One region of the Nocardioides lacus genome, then DNA from elsewhere that is predicted to be linked to it. Evidence: predicted binding sites of a transcription regulator. Region 1 holds the regulator's gene; each other region holds the start of a gene.
The links. Region 1 encodes LexA, which represses DNA repair genes until DNA is damaged. Its sites were predicted from a motif close to TCGAACANNTGTTCGA; they were not measured.

Region 1 (5,491 bases):
GGCGCGCTTGCCGGTGCTGCGCACCTGGTAGGACTTCGTCGCCTTGGCGAGCGGGTAGTGGTTCGCGGCGCCCTCGCTGTAGGTGTGGGCCGGGTTGCGGTTGGCGGCGGCGAACTGGGCGAACGCCTTCTCGATCGGCAGCCCGGCGGCCTTCAGCGCACCCTTGATCGCCTGCAGCGAGTAGGCGTCCGGCGCACCCGGCGTGGCGGCTGCGCGCTCCCACATCGAGCGGATGATCGTCGGCAGGCCGCCCTGTGCCTGCGGTCGGTGCTCGGTGACCCAGCGGAAGAAGATCCAGCCGCCGTACACGCCGAAGGTGGTGTTCTTGTCCAGCGACAGCGCCGGCTTGCCGAGCGGCCCGTAGGGAAGGTACTGGGTGTTGTCGTTGATGGCGGTGTAGACCTCGTCCTCGACCCACACGGCCGTCGACTCCATGAACCAGGAGTCTTCGGTGGCGTCGTAGGCGAACTGCACGGCGTGGAAGAACTCGTGCGCGGCCGTCACGTCGAGGTTGCTGATCGGCGTGCCGCGACCACCGAACTCCGAGGGTGCGAAGTCGTTGTCGAGCACGCAGAACGCCGGCGTGTCGTGGGCGGTGGACCCGGCCCGCGGCTCGGGAGCGCAGTAGCCGTAGTAGCCCTGGCGGCCGACGTCGGCCAGGTAGATGTCGGTCCGGCTGTCGCCGCCCATCGCGCCGTCCGACTCCGGCATCCGGTAGCCGGCGGCCTTATAGGTGGCGTAGATGTGCTCCAGCGTGGAGAGCACGACCGCCGGCGTGATCGCCCCCGCCGGCGCGTCGACGCCGGTGGTCGCGTAGTGCACGCACAACGGCAGTGTCTGGGAGCAGACCGTCTGCTCGCCCGCCAGCTTCGGCCGACTGAGCGCGGACTCCGCCTGCTGGCGGGCGGCGCCCCGCAGGGCGTCGTGCGTCAGCGCGAGGCGTCGCATGTACATGGTGGCGTCGCCGGGCGTGTCGCCGTCGGCGTCGCCCGAGGTGGAGACCCGGGGTAGCAGCGGCACCACCGAGTGGGCAGCGGTCTGGGCCCCGGCCGGGGTCGTGGAGGCGATGACCAGACCCGAGGCCATCAGGGCCAGGAGCGCGGTGAGGAGTGCGAAGGAGCGGGGGAAGGCGCGGTTCACTCAGGCAGTCTAGGGGCCAATTCCCAAACCGCCACGACGCCGCCGATGACGACCATCCAGCCGACCAGCACGTCGAGCACCCAGTGGTTGGCCGTGCCGACGACCACAGCCGCCGTGGTCAGCGCGCCCGCCCAGCCCAGCACCTTCACGATGCGCCAGCGCGCGTAGCGATGGAGCACCAGCGCGCACCACAGCGACCAACCGGCATGCAGCGAGGGGAACGCCGCCAGCTCGTTGGTGATGTGCCCCATGCCCTTGGGGGCCGAGGCGTCGGCGCCCCACCAGCCCTGGTCGGCGTGGAGGGCCAGCACGTCGGTGAAGCCGTCCATGAAGCGTGGGGGAGCGGTCGGCAGCATCAGATAGAGGCAGAGCGCGAAGATCGTGGCGACCATCAGGGCGCGGCGGGCCGGGAGGTAGGCGTCGCGGCCCTTGAAGTAGACCCAGATCAGCACGCCGGCGGTGACGATGTAGTGCGCTGTGGCGTACCAGAAGCAGGCCAACAGGCCGATCGTGTCGTGCCGGACGAAGAACTGGTTGATCGGGTGTTCCCAGTCCAGCCGGACGGCTCGCTCGATCCTGAGCAGCTCCTTGGCCCGGTGCACCGCCGCGTCGCGGTTGTCGCTGGCGAGCAGGCGCGAGGAGGTGTAGCCGATGTAGAGCGCTGTGACCAGGATGAGCTCGCGCAGGCCGGTGCCGACGGGCGCGAGCCGACGCCAGACGGTACGCCGCGTTCCCGGCGTACCGATGATCGCATCGCTCTCGGCGAGCACGTCCTCCCGCACCGCTGGCTCCCTCGTGACAGTGGGACCGGGCCTACCCGATCCCACTGATCCTATGCCCGGCCTCTCACAGACTTCTCAGAACCGCCGTGACCTTGCCCAGGATGCTCGCCTCGGTGCCGTCGATCGGCTCGAGCGAGGAGTTGTGCGGGATCAGCCAGACCTTGCCGTCCTTGCGGCGGAACTCCTTGACGGTCGCCTCGCCGTCGAGCAGCGCGGCGACGAACTCGCCGTTGGTCGCCGTCTGGGCCTGCTGGATGACGATGTAGTCGCCGTCGCAGATCGCGGCCTCGATCATCGAGTCTCCCTTCACGCGCAGCAGGAACAGCTGACCGTCGCCGACCAGCTCCTTGGGCAGCGGGAAGACCGCCTCGGTCTGCTCCTCGGCGAGGATGGGCGCGCCGGCGGCGATCGTGCCGACGAGCGGGATGTAGCGGGCCTCGGGCATCGCGTCGCCGATGTCGGTCTCGTCGAAGGACGACTCGTCGGCGCTGCTGATCGCCTTGCGGGCGGCCAACACCTCGGGCAGGAACACCTCGAGCGCGCGCGGGCGGTGCGGATCGCGCTTGATGAAGCCCTTCTGCTCCAGCACCTTCAGCTGGTGGGCCACCGAGCTGGTCGAGGTGAGGCCGACGGCGGACCCGATCTCGCGCATGCTCGGCGGGTATCCGCGCTTCTCGATGCAGTCGCGCAGGTGCGCCAGGATGCGCTGCTGCCGCGGTGTGAGGCCGGTGGCGTCCGGCGGGCCGTCGGGCAGCTCGGCGAGATTGGTCTCGGTCGGCTCCGGCTTCGAGGTCATGGTGCGACGGTAGTGCGGACGTCGTGCGGGTTCAAACATCTGTTCGAACTCGGCGTGTCGAGATCGCGCGGCGTGCGCCGGGTCGAGAGTCGTGGTTCGGCCGTGTGCGCTCGAATGCGTGTTCGACACGCCGTGCTACGCGGTTCCTTGAGTCGTTCGAACACCTGATCTACTCTCGCTCATGTGTTCGATCGAACGTCTGATCGAAACGGCGCCACCAAAACTGTCGGTGGCCGTCGGTAGACATCGGATCGAACGCGCAAGGTCCCGACTTCCCCAGGAGACTGACATGACCACCATGACCCTCGACCAGCTGCTCGACACGCCGCGCCGGCGCTCCACCGTGCGGCTCACCCGGCGCGGACGTGTCGTGGTCTTCGTGGCGGGCCTGATCGTGCTGCTCGGCCTGGGGCTGCTCATCTCCAACGGTGCCGGGGCGGCCCTTCACTCCGGTGCGCCCGAGACGACTCACTCCGTGGTGGTGGCCCCCGGTGACACGCTGTGGGATCTCGCCTCGCAGGCCGCCCACGGCGGTGACGTGCGCGCGATGATCGATCACATCGAGCAGATCAATGGCCTCTCTGGTGTGAGCCTGTCGGCCGGTCAGACGCTGCGGATTCCGAACTGACCGGACCGGCGCTCAGGGCTCGTAGGACGCGGGCCAGCAGCAGAAGTGCTGCGAAGAGGCAGGCGGCGGCCCCGACGGCCGCCAGGGCCAACAGGGCCCATGCGCGACGCTCGCCACCGCGGGCGTCGGAGCCGAAGTCGATGGCAGAGAAGACCAGGTAGCCCCAGGCGACCACGGCGACGGTCGTGCCCAACGAGAGCGCGAACACGTCCCGACGGAACCTGCGCGGCGGCCGCGCACCCTTTCGAGCGCCTTTTCGCTTGCCCCCGCTCTGTTCCGCCACAGAGCCATTCTCCCTTGTCCGGGCGCCCTCCGGGGGCCGTTCGGCGCGACACGCCGAGACGCCGCGCCGTCACTTGCAAGGCTGGTGGCCGCGGCGTAGGCTCACCACAACATCTAGTACTTACACCGGTGTAGTTATCCACATCTAGTTCACACCCGGGGCCGGTTGGTTGCACATCTTGCAGCCGGTTCTCCACAGCGAAAGCGTCTTCGTCCACAGAGGGCGCGCCTCAGCGATCATCCAGCGACCCTCGAAGGAGGACCTCAGATGCACTGCCCGTACTGCCGGCACAGCGACACCAAGGTCCTCGATTCCCGGGTGGCCGAGGACGGCGGCTCGATCCGGCGGCGTCGCCAGTGCCAGGGCTGCGAGAAGCGGTTCAGCACGGTCGAGCTCATGCAGCTGACGGTGCTCAAGCGCTCCGGCGCGACCGAGCCCTTCACGCGGGACAAGGCGGTGGCCGGCGTGCGCAAGGCGTGCAAGGGCCGTCCGGTGAGCGAGGACCAGCTGGCCTGCCTCGGCCAGGAGGTCGAGGACGCCCTGCGCACGAGCGGGTACGCCGAGGTTCCCGCCCACGAGGTGGGGATGGCGATCCTGGCACCGTTGCGTCAGCTCGACGAGGTCGCCTACCTGCGGTTCGCCAGCGTCTACCGCCAGTTCGAGTCGGCCGACGACTTCGAGGACGAGATAGCGGTCCTCCGCACCGAGCGCAGGCTGCGCCCGGCCGCCGAGGACATGCAGCCGGTCGCCACCGGCTGATCCAGACCGCCCGGGCAGGCCGTGGGGAAGCGTGCCTGCCCGGGCTTCCAAGCACCACAGCACCACGACGCATCGCAACGCATCGCAACCGACGCACGACACGACAATCACGCGACAAGGGGACAAGGCAATGACCGAGACGGTGAGCGGCGCGGGTCACAAGGCTCGCTCCGGTGCGGGGCTGCACCTCGAGCGGGTGTTCAGCACCGAGGGTGTTCACCCCTACGACCAGATCACCTGGGAGCGACGCGACGTCGTCCAGACCAACTGGAAGACCGGAGAGACGGTCTTCGAGCAGCGCGGCGTGGAGTTCCCGGACTCCTGGTCGGTCAACGCCTCCACCATCGTCACCACCAAGTACTTCCGCGGTGCCGTGGGCACGCCGCAGCGTGAGACCAGCCTCAAGCAGCTGATCGACCGCGTGGTGAAGACCTACACCAAGGCCGGGATCGAGCACGGCTACTTCGCGACCGACAAGGACGCGCAGGTCTTCGAGGAGGAGCTGACCTGGCTGCTCGCCAACCAGTACTTCGCCTTCAACTCCCCGGTCTGGTTCAACGTCGGCACCCCGTCCCCGCAGCAGGTCAGCGCGTGCTTCATCCTCTCGGTCGACGACTCGATGGACTCCATCCTCAACTGGTACAAGGAGGAGGGCTTCATCTTCAAGGGCGGCTCCGGTGCCGGTCTGAACCTCTCGCGCATCCGCTCCTCCAAGGAGCTGCTCTCCTCCGGTGGCACCGCGTCGGGTCCGGTCTCCTTCATGCGCGGCGCCGACGCGTCGGCCGGCACCATCAAGTCCGGCGGTGCGACCCGCCGTGCGGCCAAGATGGTCGTGCTCGACGTCGACCACCCCGACATCGAGGAGTTCGTGATGACCAAGGCGCGCGAGGAGGACAAGATCCGCGCGCTGCGCGACGCCGGCTTCGACATGGACCTCGGCGGCCAGGACATCACCTCGGTGCAGTACCAGAACGCCAACAACTCGGTGCGTGTCACCGACGAGTTCATGCGTGCCGTCGAGGAGGGCAGGAAGTTCGGTCTCCGCGCCCGGATGACCGGTGAGGTGATCGAGGAGGTGGACGCGCGCGAGCTGTTCCACAAGA
Region 2 (5,491 bases), 2.1 Mb from region 1:
ATGTCGACGGTCTGCCGGGTCTCCTCCACCTGGTGGACGCGATAGATGCGCGCCCCTGCCATCGCGCAGATCGCCGTCGCTGCCAGCGTGCCGAGCAGCCGTTCGCCGACGGGGCGGTCCAGGGCCTCGCCGACGAAGTCCTTGTTGGACAGCGAGACCAGCACCGGCCAGCCGGTCTCGACCATCTCGCCGAGCCGGCGGGTCACCTCCAGGGAGTGGAAGGTGTTCTTGCCGAAGTCGTGAGCCGGATCGATCACGATCGACTCCCGGGCGACCCCCGCATCGAGCGCGCGCCGGGCGTAGCCGAGCGTGTCCTCGAGGACGGCGCGCATCACGTCGTCGTACTCGATCCGGTAGGGCCTGGTGCGCGGCGTGACGCCACCGGTGTGGGTGCACACGATCCCGGCGTCGTACTGCGCCGCGACGTCGACCAGCTCCGGGTCCGCGCCGCCCCAGGCATCGTTGAGCACGTCGGCCCCGGCCTCGCACACCGCGGCGCCGACCTCCGCGCGCCAGGTGTCGACCGAGATCACCAGATCCGGATACTCCGCTCGCACCCGGGCGACGAAGTCCACCACCCTGGCCTTCTCCTCGGCCGCGCCGATCTCCACTCCGGGCGCCGCCTTGATCCCGCCGATGTCGACGATCTCGGCACCCTGCTCGGCGACGAGCCGGACGCGCTCGAACGCCGCGTCCTCGGCCCACGTCGCGCCCTTGTCGAAGAACGAGTCGGGGGTGCGGTTGACGATCGCCATCATCAGCGTCTCGTCGTCGCCGAAGACGTGTCGTCTCAGCCGCAGGGTCATCGGGCCTCCCGTGCCGGTGGTCGCTCGTGGGTGAGCACGTCGCGCGTGACCCGCTCCACCCCTGCCGGGCCGGGCAGGAACTGCTCGACGGGGATCAGGTCCCCCGGGACGCCCTCCCGTCGGCGCGCGACGGCGGCCAACAGTTGGGTCGACATGAGGCCGAGGTCGAACAGGTCCTGGTGCCGGTGCCCGCGCCGACCGAGGTCGACCTGCGCGATCGCATCGGCTCCGCGCTCGCCCAGGGTGTCGATGAGCGCGGCGATCTCCACGGCGTACCCGACCGGCACGGCGAGCGTCTCGAACAGGCTTCTGCGCACCGCCCACTCCCCCGCCAGTGGCTGTACGAGCCCGGCGAGCTGTGGATAGTGCATCGCGATCAGCGGCCTGGCGACCAGTTCGGTGACGCGACCGCCGTCGAGGCCGTGCTCGCCCGGGCGCCGGTAGAACCCCTTCACCAGCTCGATCTCGGGGCGGTTCAGCAGGGGGCCGAGCAGCCCCGGGACGAAGTGCGTGTCCCACTCGACCAGGTCCGCGTCCATGAACACGATCAGGTCCCCGCGGGTCACGAACAGCGACTTCCACATCGCCTCGCCCTTGCCCGGATAGGTGCCCAGCTCGGGCCTGATCGCACCCGCCGCGAACACCGCCGCCCCGGCCTCGGCGGCGACCCGCGCCGTGGCGTCGGTCGAGTCGGAGTCGATGACGACGATCTCGTCGACGAGCGCCGCCGTCTCCATCAGCGCCTCCCGCGCCCGCGAGACGATCCGCCCCACGGTGGCGGCCTCGTTCCGAGCCGGTACGACGAGGCTGACCCGGTGCTCGGCCTTCGCCGCCACCAGAGACTCGAGGGTCCACTCGCTCGCGGCGTGGGTGTTCCGCTCGAACCAGGACAGCACAGCGCGACCTTACTCAGCAGCGGCGAACCGGAGGTGACCGGGCGTTGAGTCGGGCCTGCGTCCGGGTTGAGTCGGGCCTGCGTCCGGGTTGAGTCGGGCCTGCGTCCACGTTCAGTCGGGCCTGCGTCCGGGTTGAGTCGGGCCTGCGACACCGGTCTGTACGCGGGGTCGGTGCAAAGACAAACGAAAGGCGTGGGCCAGTCCCAGCGTGGCCCGGTGTCTTGGCTGGGTTGAGTGCCTTCCCTACGGTTGCGTCGGGCCACCATGGCTGTGATCCAGTACGACGAGATCTCCGCCGAACGCGTTTGTTGAAAGAGGGTTGACCACACACATCCGACCACCTAGGCTTCGAACATGCGTTCGAACTGATCTCTCTCGGTGGTGGTCCTCATGCATCAGATCCAGGCGACACTCGCCACGATCGCTGCTGCCCTCGACCAGGCCACGGACGCGAACCCGGTCTTCCTGGGAACGAATGAGAAGAAGGAAGCGCTCGCCGCGCTGATGCGGTCCCGGACGCGGCTGGAGGAGCTGTACCTGCGCGTGGTCGCCTCCGCCGACGATGTGGCCGCCGAGGTCGGTGCCCGCGATGTCGCAGCCTGGCTGATCGCCCAGCACCGGGTCGAGAGTCCCGCCGCGCACGCCACGCTACGTCTCGCCCAGGAGTTGGAGGGTCGGCCGGTGGTCCGGGCAAGGCTCGCACAGGGTCGGTTCAGTCTCGAGCACGCCCGCGTCATCCTCCGTGGACTCGACGACCTGCCCGACGACCTACCCGCCGAGGTCCTCGCCCAGGCAGAGGTCACCCTGTGCGACCTCGCCGGTGAGCACCGGCCCAAGAACCTACGCCGCCTCACCACGCATCTGTTAGAGGTCATCGCCCCCGAGGTCGCCGAAGCCGCCGAAGCCGCAGCCATCGGCCGGTTAGAACAGGCCGCGAACGCGAAGGCCACGCTGTCGATCACCGACCAAGGCGACGGGACAACCCGCATCCACGGCATCGTCCCCGAAACGGTGGGGCACCGGTTGCGGACCTACCTGCAGGCCTACACCCAACCCCGCATCGCCGCCCTGGAAGCCGACGGCAGAGTCCAACCCCGCAGCCGGCTCCTCGCCCACGCCTTCGCCCAACTCCTGGAGAACACCGACCCCACCCGACTCCCCGCCCACGGCGGCGACGCCACCACCGTCATCGTCACCATGACCCTGGACCAGCTACAGGCCGACCTCGGTGCCGCGTGGCTCGACGACGGCACCCCCATCAGCACCGGCGAAACCCGCCGCCTCGCGTGCACCGCCGGGATCATCCCCGCCGTCCTCGGCGGCAACTCCGAACCCCTCGATCTGGGCCGCACCCGACGACTCTTCACCCCAACCCAGCGCAAAGCCCTCGCACTACGCGACAAACACTGCCGTGCAGAAGGCTGCACCGTCCCCACCGCCTGGTGCGACGCCCACCACGACCAACCCTGGAGCCACGGCGGCCACACCGACCTAGATCACGGATCCCTCCTCTGCGGCCACCACCACAGACGAGCCCACGACCCCACCTACCAAACCACCCGACTCCCCGACGGCCGCTACCGCTTCCAACACCGAACCCGGACCGCCCTCCGCCGGTGAGACCACCTCAGAACGGATACCGTTCGATCTCGCCCTGCATCGTCACCCACTGCACGTCGCAGAACGTGTCCAGGTTGACCGAGCCGCCGAAGTGTCCCCCGACCCCGGAAGCCTTCGCGCCGCCGAACGGGGCGACGGCCTCGTCGTCGACCGTCTGGTCGTTGATGTGGACCGCGCCGGACTTGATCCTCTCGGCGAGCTCGAAGGCCCGGAACGGGTTGGCGGTCAGGATGGCGACCGAGAGCCCGTACTCGGAGGCATTGATGATCTCGACCGCCTCCTCTAGGGTCTCGTAGCCCACCACCGGTGCGACCGGGCCGAAGATCTCCTGGTCGAAGGCCGGACTGTCCAGCGGTACGTCGGTCAGCACCGTCGGCCGGTAGAACAGCCCCTCGTGGGTGCCCCCCGCCAGGAGCGTCGCCCCGGCGGCGACGGTCTCCTCGACGATCGAGTGGACCCGCTTGAGCTGGTGCTCGTCGATGATGGGGCCGAGCGCGTTGTTCGGGTCGCTGGGGTCGCCGACAGGGATGTGACGGGCCTTCTCGGCGAGCTTGGCGGCGTACTCCTCGACCTTGTCCTTCGGCACGAGGTGTCGCCCGGTCGTCATGCAGATCTGTCCCTGGTGCAGGAACGATCCCCAGGCGCCGGCCGAGGCCGCGGCGTCGATGTCGGCGTCGGGCATGACCAGCAGCGCGTTGTTCCCGCCGAGCTCCAGGTGGACCTTCTTCAACAGCGGGCCGGCCGCCTCGCCGATCTTGCGGCCGGCGGCGGTGGACCCGGTGAACGAGAGGCACGGTACGTCGGGGTGCGCGACCAGCGCGGCACCGACGTCGGCCCCACCCGGCAGCACGTGCAGAAGCCCCTCGGGCAGTCCTGCCTCGGCGAGAAGGTCCGCCAGGGCGAGGCCGCCCGAGATCGACGTGCGCGGGTCCGGCTTGAGCACGACGGCATTGCCGAGGGCCAGCGCGGGCGCGACCGAACGCATCGAGAGGATCGCCGGGAAGTTGAACGGGCTGATGACCCCGACCACCCCGACCGGGACGTGGCGGCCGATCGAGACGCGCGGCTTCATGCTGCGCAACATCTGCCCGTACGGCTGCGCCGCCAGCGCGGCGGCGGCGCTGAGCTCGGAGGTGACCAGCATGGCCTCGAACCCGGCCTTGCCCTGGCCGGACCCCGCCTCGGGCACCAGCCATCGGATCAGCCGCTCGGGCTCCGCCTCCAGGAGCGCGGCTGCGCGCGTCATCACCGCTGCCCTCTCGGTGTAGGGCAGCGCCGCCCAGGCCGGCTGGGCGGCCTTGGCCGCGGCGACGGCCGCATCCAGGTCCGTGACGTCGGCGCGGCCGACGGTCGCGATCGGCGCCCCGGTGGCCGGTGCGATCACCTGCGCCGTGCCTCCGTTGCCCGTGACGAATCCGCCACTGAAGATCTTGCCGTCCCACCGATTGCTCATGGACTTTCCCTTCTCGAGGCCAGTTCCGCCAGTCAAGTCCGCTCGCCCGCCGGATACCAGGGCGAACTTCCGGTCAGCGAAATCGACCCGCGGATCTTGGTGACACGGGTCACACCATGCTTTACATTCTCCTCCCACACAGGTTTGCGCGGGTACGGTCGGAAAGGCAGGACATGGGATCGAGGATCTGGCGCTTGCGCGCCTCGCTGGTACACGCGATGTGCAGCCTCGGGGCACTCAGCGGCGTCGCTGTCTGCCACGACCAGGAGCGGCGCATCTTCGGTCCGACCTGCTGCTGCGCCAATCCCCTGGAGCGCTACCTCGATGCCGACCTCGACGTGGTTCTCGAGGAGTTCTTCGCCGTCTGAGCAGCCGCCGGGATCTGGTCGCAGGACGAGGAACTGGTAGGGTTGTACCCGTTGAAGGAGCGACCACGTGGTCGCTCCCCCGCGGTGACCATCACCCGGGCTCATCTTGTTGGTTCTTGGTATCACCGGCTCAGCTGGACATCAGGTGCAATCCGGATGTCTTCAGCTCCACCGCTCGCCTCACTCGAGGCGTCGATCATCACCAAGGAACAGACATGGCTCAGGGCACCGTGAAGTGGTTCAACGCCGAGAAGGGCTTCGGCTTCATCTCGCACGACGGCGGCGACGACGTGTTCGTGCACTTCTCCGCCATCCAGACGCAGGGCTACAAGAGCCTGGACGAGGGTC
Region 3 (5,491 bases), 1.9 Mb from region 1:
GCGTGGTCGGCGTGGTCGAGAACATGTCCTACCTGCCCTGCCCGCACTGCGGCGACGAGCACCGGATCGAGATCTTCGGCTCCGGCGGCGGCGCCCGCGTCGCCGAGACGCTCTCCCAGCGCTTCGGTACGTCGGTCCCTCTGCTCGGCCAGATCCCCCTCGACCTGTCGCTGCGCGAGGGCGGCGACGTCGGCAAGCCGATCGTCGAGTCCGACCCGACCGCTCCGGCAGCCGTCGTGCTGACCGACATCGCGACCCGACTGGCCGGCCGTGGGCGCGGCCTGGCCGGGCTGCAGCTCGGGCTGACGCCTTCGAACAAGTTCTGAGCCGATGTTCGGCATCGGCTTCCCCGAGCTGCTGGTGATCGCCTTCGTGGCGGTGCTGGTCTTCGGCCCGGACAAGCTGCCGGACCTCGCGCGCCAGGCGGCGGGGCTGGTGCGTCGGGGGCGGACGATCGCCAACACCGTCCGTGACGAGCTGCGTGAGGAGCTCGGCCCGGAGTACGCCGACCTCGAGCTCACCGACCTGGATCCCCGCCGGTTCGTGGCGCGTCAGGTCCGTGAGGCGGTGCTCGCCGCGGACGCCGCGGAGGCCGCCGACGCCGACCTTCCGCCGCTCGACGCGGGCGAGCTGCCGCCCTACGACCTCGACGCGACCTGACCACCGCCGAGAGGTCACGTTCCGCGGGTCGAGTGGTCAGTCTCGGCTCTGCACGGCGGCCAGAGCGGTGAAGGCGACCAAGGAGAGCCGCCCGGCGGCGTACACCTCGACGAAGTCGGCGCCGACGCGTCGCAGCGTGCCGTCGTACCGGGTGCCGTCGAGGAGATGCAGCACGCAGCGCTCGCCGGACTCGGACAGGCGTCGCAGGGCGCTGCCGAGGCCGAGACGCGCCACCGCCTCCCAGGCCACCGGCGGCACAGCACGCTCGGAGGCGCCGGACACGCCGGTGACAGCCGCCTCGCGGATGACCCAGTCCTGCCCGGGACCGCTCCGGAGCAGCAGCCAGCCGGTGGCGACCCGTTCGAGGGTGCCGCGCAGGAGGCCGACGCCGTACACGCCGATCGCCAGCTCGCTGCCGACGCTCGCCATCAGGCGTCCCGCCAGCGCGACCTGCTGGTACTCGGCCCTGCTGCGGTCGGCGAGCTCGGCCGCACGGTCCTCGGCGTACGCCGCCGCGGCCTGCGACTCGAGATCGTCGAAGAGCGCGAAGAGCTCCTCCTCCCACGACATGCCTGACAGCCTAAGCAGGTGAATCTCGACCTGCGACTGCTCGACTGGATCGCAGCACATCGCACGGACGCGCTCACCGACCTCGCCCGCACGATGATGGCCGGTGGCGGCTCGCGCGCGCTGGGCGTGGGTCTGATCGTGGTCTTCGTCCTCGGGCTCGCCGTCGACCAGGTCGGGGCGGTCTGGATCGCCATCGCGGCCGGCGGCACCGCAAGCGCCATCGCCACAGCCCTCAAGGCCCTCGTCGACCGGCCTCGACCCCCCGCGGATCTCGCCCTGGTGTCCACCACGGGGACCTCGATGCCCTCCACGATCGCCGCCCTGACCGCCGGCGCCGCGCTCGCCCTGCTCCTGGGGCTGCGCTGGCGCTCCCCGCGGATGCGCCGACTGGCGGCAGCGGTGCTCGGATTCGTCGTGGTCGTCGTCGGTGCGGCCATGGTGTACCTGGGCGCTCACTGGCTCAGTGATGTCCTCGCCGGCTGGGCGCTGGGGGCCGGCGTGGCTGTGGCCTTCGGTGTGCCGTTCGCCCGGCTGAGGTCGCGCGGAGGATAGCCATCCCGACTCGGACCTGCGTCCGGGTTGAGTCGGACCTGCGTCCGGGTTGAGTCGGGCCTGCGTCCGGGTTGAGTCGGGCCTGCGTCCGGGTTGAGTCGGACCTGCGTCCGGGTTGAGTCGGGCCTGCGTCCGGGTTGAGTCGGGCCTGCGTCCGGGTTGAGTCGGGCCTGCGTCCGGGTTGAGTCGGGCCTGCGTCCGGGTTGAGTCGGGCCTGCGTCCGGGTTGAGTCGGGCCTGCGTCCGGGTTGAGTCGGGCCTCCAGCGCGACTTGGTGTTCGGGGTCGGTGCAAGGAAAAACGAAAGGCGTGGGCCAGTCCCAGCGTGGCCCGGTGTCTTGGCCGGGTCGGGAGCCTTCCCTACGGTTGCGTCGGGCCACCATGGCTGTGATCCAGTACGACGAGCACGCGCCCCGATGTGGTTTCGCAACGGGGGTTGACCACACACATCCGACCACCTAGGCTTCGAACATGCGTTCGAACTGATCTCTTCTCGGTGGTGGTGGTCCTCATGCATCAGATCCAGGCGGCACTCGCCACGATCGCTGCTGCCCTCGATGACGCCACGGACGCGAACCCGGTCTTCCTGGGAACGAGTGAGAAGAGAGACGTGCTCGCCGCGCTGATGCGGTCCCGGGCGCGGCTCGAGGAGTTGTACCTGCGGGTGGTCGCCTCCGCTGACGATATGGCCGCCGAGGTCGGGGCTCGCGATGTCGCGGCCTGGCTGGTGGCGCAGCACCGGGTCGAGAGTCCTACTGCGCACGCCACGCTGCGGTTGGCCCGGGAGTTGGAGGGTCGGCCGGTGGTGCGGGCGAGGCTCGCGCGCGGTGCGTTCAGTCTCGAGCACGCCCGGGTGATCCTCCGTGGGCTGGAGGACCTGCCCGACGACCTACCCGCCGAGGTGTTGGCGCGGGCGGAGGTCACGCTGTGCGACCTCGCGAGTGAGCACCGGCCCAAGGACCTGCGCCGCCTCACCAACCACCTGTTGGAGGTCATCGCCCCCGAGGTCGCCGAAGCCGCCGAAGCCGCAGCGATCCAGCGGCTCGAAGAACAGGCCCAAGCGAGAGCGACGCTGTCGATCACCGACCAAGGCGACGGGACGACCCGGATCCACGGCATCGTCCCCGCGACGGTCGGGCATCGGTTGCGGACCTACCTGCAGGCCTACACCCAACCCCGAGTAGCCGCCCTGGAGGCCGACGGCAAGGTCCAGCCCCGCAGCCGGCTCCTCGCCCACGCGTTCGCCCAACTCCTGGAGAACACCGACCCCACCCGACTCCCCGCCCACGGCGGCGACGCCACCACGGTGGTCGTCACCATGACGCTGGACCAGCTACAGGCCGACCTCGGTGTCGCATGGCTCGACGACGGCACCCCCATCAGCACCGGCGAGACCCGACGCCTCGCCTGCACCGCGGGGATCATCCCCGCCGTCCTCGGCGGCAACTCCGAACCCCTCGACCTCGGCCGCACCCGAAGACTCTTCACCCCAACCCAACGCAAAGCCCTCGCGCTACGCGACAAACACTGCCGCACCGAGGGCTGCACCGTCCCCGCACCCTGGTGCGACGCCCACCACGACCACCCCTGGTCAACCGGCGGCCACACCGACCTGAACCACGGATCCCTGCTCTGCGGACACCACCACAGACGCGCCCACGACCCCACCTACGCGACGATCAGGCTCCCCGACGGGCGCTACCGCTTCCGGCACAGAGCGGCCGGGCACGGACGCTCGCCAGCCTCGCTTCGGGGCGAATTTCACCCGCACACTCCGGATCCGACTGTTAAGGTGCCGACGACCAACCCGGTGCTGACGGATTCCGGCTCCATCGTCACAGACCCGTTGCGCAGCGCGGAGGCCCCGACAGGCTGAGCCGGTCGGACATGTTCATCATCGGGAGGCAGTATGCGCAGGTCGTTCAGGTCCATCGCGGTCAAGGGCGCCCTGGCAGCCCTGGTCGGAGCGGGTCTCGCCACGGTGGGGGCGCCGATCGCGACCGCCCACGCTGCGGCCCCCCAGCCGACCGAGCAGCAGATCGACCAGGCGGCGACCCGCGTGTCGGCCGCCCAGCCCGCCCGGTTGCCGGCCTACAACCCGCCCTCGATCAAGTGGGGCCGGTGCGCCGACACCGGTCTGCGCAAGGCCCACGCGGTGTGCGGCATGCTGATCGTTCCCCTCGACTACAAGCGGCCGCACGGGACGAAGATCAAGCTGGCCGTCTCGAAGATCAAGCACAAGACCAGCGCCGCGAAGTACCAGGGCGTGATGCTGGTCAACCCGGGCGGACCGGGCGGCTCGGGCCTCCGGCTCTCACAGCTGGGTGCGGCCGTGCCGCACGGTGGCGGGAAGCCCTACGACTGGATCGGCTTCGACCCCCGCGGCGTCGGCCAAAGCAAGCCGGCGCTGCGTTGCGACGACGACTACCTCGCGGGCGGTAGGCCCTCCTACGACCCTGCTGCCGGCACGGAGGCCTTCTGGTCGGCGAAGACCGCTGCGTACGCCCACGCCTGCAAGAAGGAGTCGCCGGCCCGCGCTCGCCTGCTCCGACACGACCACACGACCGACTCGGTGGCGGACATGGAGAGCCTGCGCAAGGCCCTGCACGCCTCCAAGATCAACTACTACGGCTTCTCCTACGGCACGTACCTGGGCCAGGTGTACGCGACGCTGCACCCCAACCGCGTCCGCCGCTTCGTCCTCGACGGCGTCGTCGACCCACGCGACGTCTGGTACCAGTCCAATCTGGCTCAGGACACCGCGTTCGAGGCCAACGCCGACACATTCTTCGACTGGGTCGCCGCGAACGACCCGACGTACCACCTCGGCACCAGCGGCACCGGCGTGCGCCAGCTCTACTACACCGTTCTCGCCAACCTCTCCCAGCACCCGATCAACGGCTTCGGTGCGGCCGACTGGAACGACGTGTTCACCGGCGCCGGCTACTACGTCTACGACTGGGACGCGTACGCCCACATCCTGGTCTCCGCCCAGAAGGGCGACCTGGCGCCGGCGAAGGCCATGTACGGCGACCAGAGCGGTCCGGGCGCGGACAACGAGTACGCCGGGTACCTGGCCGTCCAGTGCACCGACGCCTCCTCGCCGTCGTGGAGCCAGCAGCTGCGTGACGCAGCTGCGCTCGCTCCGCGGGCGCCGTTCCTGACCTGGAACAACACCTGGTTCAACGCCCCGTGCCGCGACTGGCCGGTCAAGCCGACGCGGCCGGTGCACGTCACCGGCCGGCACGTGCCCCCGATCCTGCTGATCGAGGAGACTCACGACGCCGCCACGCCTTGGGCAGGAGCGATCGAGGTGCGCAAGCGCTTCCCCAAGGCCCGCCTGATCGAGGGAGTGGACGGTACGACGCACGCGGGCTCGCTCTCCGGCGTGCGGTGCACCGACGATCGGATCGCGGCGTACCTGCTCCACGGCAAGCTGTTCAAGCGCAAGCATGGAGCCGACCGCGCTGACCTGAGGTGCCCGCCGGTTCCGACACCCGTCCCGACGCCGGTCAGTGCGTCCGGCGCGTCGTCCTCGCGGTTGGCGCCAGGCTCGACGACTGTCGATCCCCTGGGCAGCCTCCGCAGCCTCATCGAGACGGCTGCCCTCGGCGGCCGGTGACGCCTCGGCGACCACCGGGCGCAGCGTCCCCATGCTGCTCGTCTGCGCCTGGGCGGCGGTCCGCGGTCATCCGGTGAGGGCGACGCCTC

Region 2: the regulator LexA is predicted to act here: its motif matches at 2,051-2,066, upstream of P5P86_RS14580 (HNH endonuclease signature motif containing protein).
Region 3: the regulator LexA is predicted to act here: its motif matches at 2,246-2,261, upstream of P5P86_RS16170 (HNH endonuclease signature motif containing protein).

Annotation. Positions count from the first base shown of each region.
Region 1 is NZ_CP123620.1:1,036,122-1,041,612, forward strand. It holds gene P5P86_RS04805 (MXAN_6640 family putative metalloprotease) at 1-1,140, opposite strand, end outside; gene P5P86_RS04810 (phosphatase PAP2 family protein) at 1,137-1,922, opposite strand; gene lexA (transcriptional repressor LexA) at 1,987-2,718, opposite strand; gene P5P86_RS04820 (LysM peptidoglycan-binding domain-containing protein) at 3,008-3,346, shown strand; gene nrdR (transcriptional regulator NrdR) at 3,897-4,388, shown strand; gene P5P86_RS04830 (vitamin B12-dependent ribonucleotide reductase) at 4,519-5,491, shown strand, end outside.
Region 2 is NZ_CP123620.1:3,086,544-3,092,034, forward strand. It holds gene folP (dihydropteroate synthase) at 1-806, opposite strand, end outside; gene P5P86_RS14575 (glucosyl-3-phosphoglycerate synthase) at 803-1,702, opposite strand; gene P5P86_RS14580 (HNH endonuclease signature motif containing protein) at 2,093-3,322, shown strand; gene P5P86_RS14585 (aldehyde dehydrogenase family protein) at 3,330-4,775, opposite strand; gene P5P86_RS14590 (hypothetical protein) at 4,970-5,143, shown strand; gene P5P86_RS14595 (cold-shock protein) at 5,359-5,491, shown strand, end outside.
Region 3 is NZ_CP123620.1:3,421,604-3,427,094, forward strand. It holds gene P5P86_RS16150 (Mrp/NBP35 family ATP-binding protein) at 1-326, shown strand, start outside; gene P5P86_RS16155 (sec-independent translocase) at 331-660, shown strand; gene P5P86_RS16160 (hypothetical protein) at 697-1,230, opposite strand; gene P5P86_RS16165 (phosphatase PAP2 family protein) at 1,249-1,782, shown strand; gene P5P86_RS16170 (HNH endonuclease signature motif containing protein) at 2,292-3,656, shown strand; gene P5P86_RS16175 (alpha/beta hydrolase) at 3,690-5,402, shown strand.